DNA from 2 places in the Annamia dubia NIES-4383 genome. Region 1 is predicted to be linked to the other one. Evidence: predicted binding sites of a transcription regulator. Region 1 holds the regulator's gene; the other holds the start of a gene.
What was found. The regulator NtcA, encoded in region 1, controls nitrogen genes in cyanobacteria. The targets are predictions, from matches to a motif close to TTTGTANCNNNNGNTACAAA.

Region 1 (5,218 bases):
TTTTTCCTTTTTTTTGAGAATATTTTTTTTATTTGTTAGGTAAGCTTGTGGTTAAAAAGCTTGATTTATAAGCAATATAGGGTTTTAAAATTTTTTAGAAAATTTTTTTGGTTGTGCGATGAAACAAAAAAAAGCTGAAATCTGATACAAGTCAATTTCAGCTTGGGGCAAGTTAATTTATCTGATTGGGTTTTACATTCCCATTATTTCGTAGCCACTATCTACATAAATTATTTGTCCGGTGATGCCACTGGCTAGATCGCTACTTAAAAAGGTGGCGGTGTTACCTACTTCTAGTTGGGTAACTGTTCTGCGAAGGGGTGCGGTTGCTTCTACATGGTGGATCATATCTAAGATACCTCCAACGGCTGATGAGGCTAGGGTGCGGATCGGGCCTGCTGAGATGGCGTTAACTCTAATGTTTTTAGGGCCTAGTTCTGAGGCAAGGTAACGTACGCTCATTTCTAGGGCGGCTTTGGCTACACCCATAACATTATAGTTGGGGATCACTTTGACTCCCCCTAAATAGGATAGGGTGACGATGCTCCCGCCTTCTGTCATAAGGGGAACGGCGGCTTTGCTGAGGCTGGTAAGGGAGTAACTACTGATGTCTAGGGCGGTTTTAAATCCTTCTCGGCTGGTGTTAATAAATTCTCCGGTTAAGTCGTCTTTGTTGGCAAAGGCTAGACAGTGGATCAGGATGTCAATTTTATCCCAAATTTTGCCAATTTCGGTAAAGGTTTCGGCTATTTGTTGATCGTTTTGAACGTCACAGGGTAAGAAGACTGTAGGCTTAAGGGGTTCTACTAATTCTCCTACTTTTTTGGCAAAGCGTCCTTTTTCGTCTGGTAAATAGGTGACTCCAATATTAGCCCCAGCTTGATGGAGTTGTTGGGCTATGCCCCAAGCGATGGAGCGGTTGTTGGCAATGCCTGTGACAAGGGCATTTTTTCCGGTTAAATCTAACATAGTTTTTATATAATGAAAAAAAATAATGTTTTTTGTTAGGATGGTGAGTAGAATTTTATCATTGTTTTGTCAATAGCAATCGAATTTAGGGATTGAAAGGTTTTTTGGGGATTGGGAGCAGTGGATAGTAGCTTAAGTTTGTTATTTTTTGATCAGTATTTTTAAGCAAAAATGGCGCATATCTTGTTATTTTGTAAATGCTAGTTTAAGATAGCTAAAAAATAATTTTTTGATTTTTTATTTAATTTTTCCAGTTTTTGAGTGAATCCCCATGAGTCTTTCAGTAATTTCAGAAACAACTTTAGAAACGGTTTTTCGTCAAATCAGTAGTGGTGGTTATCCTCCGGTGGTGGAATTTTATGAGCGTGGTAAAACGATTTTTTTTCCGGGGGATCCGGCGGAAAAGGTTTATTTTTTGATGAAGGGGGCGGTTAAGTTATCGAGAGTGTATGAGGCGGGGGAGGAGATTACTGTGGCTTTATTGCGGGAAAATAGTGTGTTTGGGGTGTTGTCTTTGGTGACGGGGCAAAGATCCGATCGCTTTTATCATGCGGTGGCTTTTACTCCAGTGGAGTTGTTATCGGCGCCGATCGATCATGTGGAAAAGGCTTTAAATGAACATCCTGAGTTATCTATGTTGATGTTAAAGGGGTTGTCTTCTCGGATTTTACAGACGGAAATGATGATTGAAACATTAGCCCATCGGGATATGGGATCACGTTTGGTGAGTTTTTTATTAATTTTATGTCGTGATTTCGGCATTCCCACCAATGAGGGGATCCGCATTGATTTAAAGTTGTCTCATCAGGCGATCGCTGAGGCCATTGGCTCTACCCGTGTCACGGTGACAAGGTTATTAGGGGATCTAAGGCAGGATAATATGATTTCTATTTATAAGAAGAAAATAACAGTTCATAATCCGGTGGCTTTAAGTCAACAGTTTACTTAATAAACCCTAATTAATAGTTAATAATCTTTAATAAAGCTTCTTTTAAAGCCTCTATTTTAAGAGGTTTACTGAGATAGTCATTCATTCCGGCCTCTAAACAAATTTGGTGATCGCTTTCCATCGCATTGGCCGTCATGGCAATAATATAAGGTTGAGTTGAATCGTCAAAATGTTCACGAATCCAACGAGTAGCTTCTAAGCCGTCCATTTCAGGCATTTGCATATCCATTAAGATTAAATCGTAGGATTGTTTTTGTAAAGCGTTAATTACTTCTAATCCATTACCTACTATTTGCCCTGAATAGCCGAGTTTATTGAGTGTTAATAAAATAACTTTCTGATTTACTTTGTTATCTTCTGCTACTAATATTTTTAAATTATAATTGTTTTCCTCAGAAATAGTCGCAACAAAAGAAGAATTTAAAGAGTTTTGAGTTTGATTGACGTTGAATATTTGTAAGAAAATTTCATAAAGGTTAGATTGTTTAATTGGTTGAGTTAAAATATATTTTAAATTTAGTTGAGATTTTATTGAATCTGAAAGATGGGTAAAAGCATTTAAAATAATAATAGGAAAATGGCAAGTTTTAGGACTATTTTTGATGGTTTTGATTGTCTCTAAATTGTCTAAACTAAAATCTTGACAATCAAAAATAATTACGTCAAAATCTTGTTTTTGAGCGAGAATTACTAAGGCTTGATTAACTGTATTTGTTTCAGTATAAATCATACCTAATTTTGCAATTTGTTGAGTAATTAAATTACGAATGAGGGAATTTTCCCCGATAAATAAAATTTGTTTATTCTTAAAAATTTCAGAATTAAAAGTTACTTCTTGTTCACAATAATTCATTTTACTCATGAGTGTAAAGGAAAAAGTTGAGCCTTTTCCTAGTTCACTTTCTACCCACATTTGTCCACCCATTAATTCTGCTAAACGCTTACTAATAGACAAGCCTAAGCCTGTCCCTTCGTATTTTCGATTGCGGCCAGAGTCAACTTGAGAAAATGATTTAAACAGTTTATTTTGCCCTTCTTCAGATATACCTATTCCTGTATCTTTAACGGTAAATTTAATTTCACATTCACAGGTATTAGGATTACAACTAGGGCTAGAAATAGCTAAAATAATTTCACCTTTTTCGGTAAATTTTAGGGAATTACCAATTAAATTAACTAAAATTTGGCGAACTCTAGTAACATCTCCAATGAGTATTTTAGGAATGGAAAAATCCCAATAATAACCTAAGCCTAATTTTTTCTGGGCGGCCTGATGGGCAAATAAGTCTAAAACACCTTCAATACAATCTTGTAAATTAAAAGGATTTTTCTCTAATTCTAGTTTTCCTGATTCAATTTTTGATAGGTCTAATATATCATTAATAATAGTTAATAATGCGTCTCCACTATTACGAATTGTCTCCACAAAATCCTGTTGTTGTTCACTTAAAGAGGTGTCTAATAATAAATTTGTCATGCCGATCACCCCATTCATGGGGGTGCGAATTTCATGGCTCATCATGGCTAAAAACTCACTTTTAGCTCGGTTGGCATTGTCGGCTTCTTGTCGGGCTTGTTGTAAAGCCTCATTTTTGAGGGCTAATTCCTCTAAACGGATTTTTTCTTGTTTTAAGAGTTTTGACTGGGCGATCGCAATGCCTAACTGGGCGGCCACTTCTTCTAATAATTCTATTTCATCTTCTGTCCAATGACGGTAGCGATCACACTGATCCAAGCTGATCGCACCGTTGATCTGACCTTGGTAAAAAGTCCCGATCGCTAATAAGGATTTAATTCCCAATGCCTCTAAAAACTCTTTTTTTGGCTGTAATAAAGGACAATCATAGACGTTAGAAGCACAAATTGCTCGATCTTCTGAGATAATTTGTTGTAAATGGGGATTGCCTTCAACTGCTATTTTTAAACCAATTAAAGAGGGATAATTTCCATTTAAAGACTCAGATACGCATAAAATATGAGGTTCAGGATCATTAATATAGGTAAAAATAGTACAATAATTACTTTTAAAAACTTTCCCTAATTCAGAAGCGGCAGTTTGAAAAACCGTTTCAGGATCTAAACTTTGACGGATTTCATTGGTAATTTTCCTTAAGAGTAGGGCTTTTTCAAATTGGCGTTTTAATAATTCTTCACTCTCTTTACGCTCAGTTATATCCTCTGCATAGCCCGGCACTCGATAAAGTTGTCCCTGTTCATTGAAAACGGGAAAAGTGCGATCGTGAATCCAACGAATATTACCATCAGGTCTAATAATACGATAAATTTGATTAATTTGTTGTCCAGTTTCAAATCCATTTTGTGTATTGTTAATAACTGTGAGTCGATCTTCGGGATGAATAGAATCAAGCCAAGATAAAGAATTTTGATATAAACTTTCACAAGATTGACCCCAAATTTTTTCATAGGCGGGGGAAATATAAAGCGTTTTTCGAGTAGAATCAGTGAGGAAAAATACCTGATTAATATTCTCAGCTAATTCCCTAAATTTTTGTTCACTTTCGATTAAAGCTTGTTCAATTTTTTGTTTTTCCGTAACATCTTGAACAAGGGAAAGAATGGAGACAACTTGACCAAATTGATCCCTTAAAATTGAGTTATACCATTGACAATAAATCAGCCGATTATCTTTTGTATAATTACGATTATTACAGATAAAATGAATGGTATTTGTATTTAATGAATTGGTAATTATTTCTTCAACGGATTTGAGATCTTCTTGATGAACAAAATGCCAATCATTCCAATTTTTATTGAAAACTTCTTGTTCTGACCAGCCAAAAATTACTTCTGCTTGTTTTGACCATCTTGCTACTTTTGAGCCTAAACTCCATTCAATGGTGGCTAGGGGTGAATTATCAGTATGATAATTTAATTTTTGAATAAAATTATGTAATTCTTTTTCCTTTTCTTTCCTGTCTGTAATATCTAAAACAATGGCTAAAAATACCCTATCATCACCAATTTTTACTAACTGTAAATTAATTTCAACGGGATAGGAAGTTTGATCGGCTCTTTGATGAATTGTCTCAAAAATAACGATAGATTGTTGTTGGTCAATTAATAAATTAATGTTGGCTTCAAATTGCTCTATGGTTAAATTTTGAGTTAATTCAAAAGGGGTCATATTCTTTAAGGTTGCTAACTCATAGCCTAAATTTTTTAAAGCTCCTTGATTAGCATATTCAAATTTAAAAGTTTGAGGATTAAAGACATAAATTTCATTGAGACTAGCATCTAAAATATAACTTAATTGTGCTTGGATAAATTGACTTTTTTCAT
Region 2 (5,218 bases), 410 kb from region 1:
TTACAAAATAGTGAAAAATCATTAATTACAGTTGACTACCTTGCCTTAAAACCAAAAGATTTGAGCATTGGTGTTATTTTTTGTAAATTTTGATGTAGCTATTTAACAATGTTTATCATTTAGCAATTGTATTTTATGTAACAAAACATTTTGTTATGTAAAATACAATTGCTCGAAAACCTTAAGGGAATATTAATAGAGGCTTATTTAAAAATTTTGCAATTAAACCGCTTAAATTTTTTGGTTAAATGTATTTTTTGTTACAAATTGAATGAAATATACCAATTTAACCGCCAATTTTATACATTAAATGAGTAACTTCTGGAGGTCTTAAATAAGGTTTCATGCCTAATAATTGTTGATAAATTTCTAATCTTTGATCGGCTTTAAGATTACGAATAGATAAACCTTCATCTTTTAATAAACAAGCTCTTAAAATCCCATCTACAGACAATCTCCACCGTGAGCAATTACCACAAAATGGTTGAGATTCTGAAGCAATAAAACCGATTTTAGCACCACAATTAGTAATAAAATTAAAGGAAGTAGAATCTAAGGCTGAATTGATAGGAATTAACTGATATTTTTCTTTAATTTTATTTAATAAAGTTTCTGCACTAATAAATTGATCTTTTTGTTGCCCACAAGCATAACCAATACGCATTAATTCTAAAAATCGCACTTCAATTTTTAATTCTTTAGCATATTCTATAAAATCAAATACTTCATGATCATTAATTCCTTTCATCATAACGGTATTAATTTTAATAGCAAAACCTTGTTTTTTTGCTAAACTAATATTTTCTTTAATTTTAGTTAAATAATTACCATAAGTAATCTGTTTAAAAGTAATCGGATTTAAACTATCTAAACTAATATTTACGTTAACAATTCCACAATCTAATAATAATTCCAAATAACGATCTAAGATAATGCCATTGGTGGTTAAACCGATTTTTTTTAAGTTTAAAGTGCTTAATTTTTGGATAATTTCAGCAAAATTTTGACGCAATAAAGGCTCTCCTCCTGTTAATCTTATTTCTTCTAAACCAAAATCAATTAATTCTTTAATGATCTCATAATATTCATCTACTTGTAAATAATTTTTTTTCTCCATAAATTGAGCATCTAAGGGCATACAATAATGACAACGTAAATTACATTGATCTGTTAAAGAAACCCTTAATTTGCGAATTTGACGATTATATTTATCTATTAACATCGGTTATTGGTTATTAGTTATTATTTATTGGTCATTATTAATTATCAACTATCAATTATTAATTATTAATTACCAAGCATAAAAAGGAAAAGATTGTCCCGCTTTAAAATAAGATTGAAATTGGGGTAATTCCAGAAAACCATCACTATTAGCTAAAGCAATAAATTCCCCTGAATTTTTAACAGCTATTGGCTCGGCTTTGATTATTCCTAAAGGGGTATAATTTAATTTAACAGGAAGAAAATAAGTTAAGTCTTTTTTAAAGGTAAAATCTTCTGTTAACTGGGCATAAATTGGAGGAGTTTTTATTAAATAACGATGTAAACAAACTAAACTAGAAATCGGATTACCGGGTAAGCCAAAAATAACAGTTTGATGATGATGATCTACCCCAAACCATAACGGTTTTCCGGGTCTTTGTGCCACTCCATGAATATATTTAGTAACACCTAATTTTTCCCATATAGAAGGTAAATAATCAAATTTGCCCTTAGAAACTCCCCCAGAATATATTAAAATATCATAGTTTAAAGTTGCTTTTTGATAATGATTAATAATGGCTTCTTGATCATCATTAAGATGGGTTAAAAATATCTCCTCAAAATTATGTTGTTTTAAGGATGCTTTTAAAGCATAAATATTAGAGCGTCTGACTTGATATGATTGGGGAATTTGCTTAACTTCGACTAATTCATCCCCCGTAGAAATAATATTAATTCGGGGTTTTTTAAGACATTTTACCTCTGTTTTTCCCATTGATGCCACGATACCCCAACGCGCTCCATTAAGTCTTAAATTAGGCTCGATAATTAATTGATTTTGGGGGCAATCTGAGCCTTTTAAATGAATATTCTCAAATTGAGAACGCTCTTGCTCCTCTATTATGTGAGCATAACCCTCTTTAATTTCTACGGCTTCATAGGGTATAACTAAATCGCCTAAATCCTCAGTATCAGTTAAAACTGCTCCTGTCATAATTTCATAACAACCTTGGGGATCAGTAAGGGGAAGGGGAGGCTCTCCGGCCGCCACTGTGCCTAATATCTTAAATTTTCGACAGCCTTGTTGATAGGTTAACCATGAAATGAGGATACCATCCATCATCACACGGTGAGCAGGGGGATAGGCTCGATCGGCGGCGATCGCTTCAGTTAAAATTCCAGCTTTTAATTGATCTAAATTAATAATTGTTTCACCAAAATTAGGTAAATTATTTTTAATAATTTCGGCGGCTTCAGTAACAGTAATCATTTCTATTTTTAATAATTAAAATATTTTAACTTAATTAAATCAAATTAAATTCTTTTAAGGCAGGGAAAAAATTGTTATTTTCATGTCCTGAAAGACTTAATTTAATCAAAGCAAAACGCTGAAGATCGGTTAAATTTTGCCATTGATTAAGATTAATCATCAAATTAAATTCTTTTGCTTTATTTTGCACTTGCTCAGGAATCTGATTTTTATTTAACCAAAGTGGAGAATTTTCTATTATTAATTCTTTAGCAGGAGAGCCTGTTTTATTAATAATTAAATTCTGTAAAAAATCATGATAATCATTTATTTCAGTCTGAGTATTACAAGGTAAATTAACTAATTTTTCCCTTTCTTCAAGATTAAATTGATGCCAATGATTAAGTTTTAATTTAATGCCACAAGTATCTAATTTTAATCTAACTTCCATGGGAATACAACGTAAAGATTCAACGAAATCCGCTTCAAATTGAAAATAATGACTCATGTTTTTTATTGCTTAAAATTACTAATTTTCTGATAATAACAAAATTGTTAACTATTTTTCAATAAACATTTTTTTAATCCCGAAATTTTGTATATTTTGCTACAATTTTTTAGATTTTAAAGATTTAGTCTAAATAAAAGGTTAAAAATTTAAAATACCCTAAATAAAATTAATTAGTTTTTAAAAACGCCATTAAGCAGTAAAATTAACTAATAAATGATAATTAATAACTGAAATATTGATAACTGAAATGACGAAAACTGTTTGCCCTTATTGTGGTGTTGGCTGTGGCTTAGAAGTTGGTGATCCCCCCCCAAATGGGGGAGTCAATGCCCTTGGTAAAGTGATGGGCGATCGCTCTCATCCTTCCAGTCAGGGCAAAGTTTGCGTTAAGGGGGCAACAGTTAACGAGGCGATCAACCAATCTCGTTTAGAATATCCCATGATGCGCCAAAGTTTAAGTCAGCCTTTTGAGCCTATTAGTTGGGATTATGCTTTTAATCTGATTGTAAAGCGCATTGAGTTAGTTAAAAAGACAATGGGGGCTGATGCGCTCTGTATGTATGGCTCAGGGCAATTTCAAACCGAAGATTATTATATTGCCCAAAAGTTGCTCAAAGGCTGTTTAGGTACAAATAATTTTGATGCTAACTCCCGTTTATGTATGTCTTCCGCCGTTGCCGGATATTTGCAAAGTTTTGGCTCGGATGGGCCTCCTTGTTGTTATGAGGATTTAGAGTTAACTGATTGTGCGTTTTTAGTGGGTACTAATACCGCCGATTGTCACCCGATCGTCTTTAATCGTTTTAGGGCTTATCACAAGAAAAATCCAGAGGTTAAACTGATTGTGGTAGATCCCAGATCTACCCCCACCGCCCAAGTCGCTGATCTACATTTGGCTATTAAACCCGGAACAGATATTAATTTATTTAATGGGATAGCTTATTTATTAATTAAATGGCAATTAATTAATCAACAATTCATTGATAAATATACAAATAATTTTTCTGAATATGCTGAAATTGTGAGCCATTATACCCCTGAAAAAGTAGCCGAACAATGTGGAATTACCGTTGAAGAATTAGAAAAAGTAGCCCGTTATTGGGGAGAATCAAAAAATGTCCTCTCTTTATGGTCTATGGGTTTAAATCAATCCTCTGAAGGTACTGCTAAAGTTAGGACTTTAATTAATCTTCATTTAATGACGGCCAACATTGGGAAAGCCGGAGCGGGAGCATTTTCTTTAACTGGTCAACCTAATGCGATGGGAGGTAGAGAAGCCGGAGGTTTGGCACAACTTTTACCCGGTTATCGTAGTGTCATAAACGAGCAACACCGCCAAGAAGTAGAAAGCTTCTGGGGTTTACCTTCTGGGGCGATTTCGCCTTTTGTCGGCAAAGATGTATGGAGTATGATCACAGGCTTAGAAAGGGGGGAAGTGGGCTTATTGTGGATTGCGGCCACTAATCCGGCTGTTAGTATGCCTGATCTGGAACGTACCAAAAAAGCCCTCTTAAAATCTCCTTTCACCATCTATCAAGACGCTTATTTTCCCACCGAAACCGCTGATTTTGCCCATTTATTACTCCCTGCGGCACAATGGAGCGAAAAAGCAGGAACAATGACTAATTCTGAGCGTGTTGTGACCTATTGCCCTAAAATTAAAGAGCCTCCTCATCAAGCTAAAGCCGACTGGGAAATTTTTGCAGAGGTGGGTAAAAGACTGGGTTATGAAAAATATTTTAATTTTCAGAGTGCTAGTGAGGTTTATGAGGAATTTGTCCAGCTAACAGAGGATCGCCCTTGTGATCTATCGGGCTTAAGTCATGAGATTTTAGCGGAACATGGTGCGATTCAATGGCCTTTCCCAAAAGGGAGTGATCCAGTAAAAGATAAGTATGGAAAAAGATTATATACTGATTTTGAGTTTAATACGAGCGATCGCCGAGCCAATTTTGCCACCTATCACGCCAAGGGTTTAGCGGAAGTGCCTGATCCTCAATATCCCTTTGTTTTAACCACAGGGAGGTTATATGGTCATTGGCACACCATGACTCGCACGGGTAGAATTGAAAAAATCCAGAAAATGCACCCAGAGCCTTTATTAGAGATTCATCCCAAGGATGCCTTAAAATTGGATTTAGGAGAGGGTGAAATGGTGGAAGTGCGATCCCGTAGGGGTAAAGCCCGTTTTAAAGTCCAGATTACCAAAGCGATCGCCCCCGGAACGATTTTTGTACCGATGCACTGGGGTTATT

Region 2: a site for NtcA is predicted at 3,047-3,066, ahead of Anndu_RS00455 (molybdopterin oxidoreductase family protein). Genes of this name have one in related genera too.

What each region holds. Positions count from the first base shown of each region.
Region 1 covers NZ_AP025630.1:505,287-510,504, reverse strand. Annotated here, with positions in the region: gene fabI (enoyl-ACP reductase FabI) at 193-969, opposite strand; gene ntcA (global nitrogen regulator NtcA) at 1,241-1,918, shown strand; gene Anndu_RS02470 (PAS domain S-box protein) at 1,929-5,218, opposite strand, start outside.
Region 2 covers NZ_AP025630.1:96,535-101,752, forward strand. Annotated here, with positions in the region: gene moaA (GTP 3',8-cyclase MoaA) at 287-1,222, opposite strand; gene Anndu_RS00445 (molybdopterin molybdotransferase MoeA) at 1,292-2,473, opposite strand; gene Anndu_RS00450 (nitrate reductase associated protein) at 2,508-2,960, opposite strand; gene Anndu_RS00455 (molybdopterin oxidoreductase family protein) at 3,202-5,218, shown strand, end outside.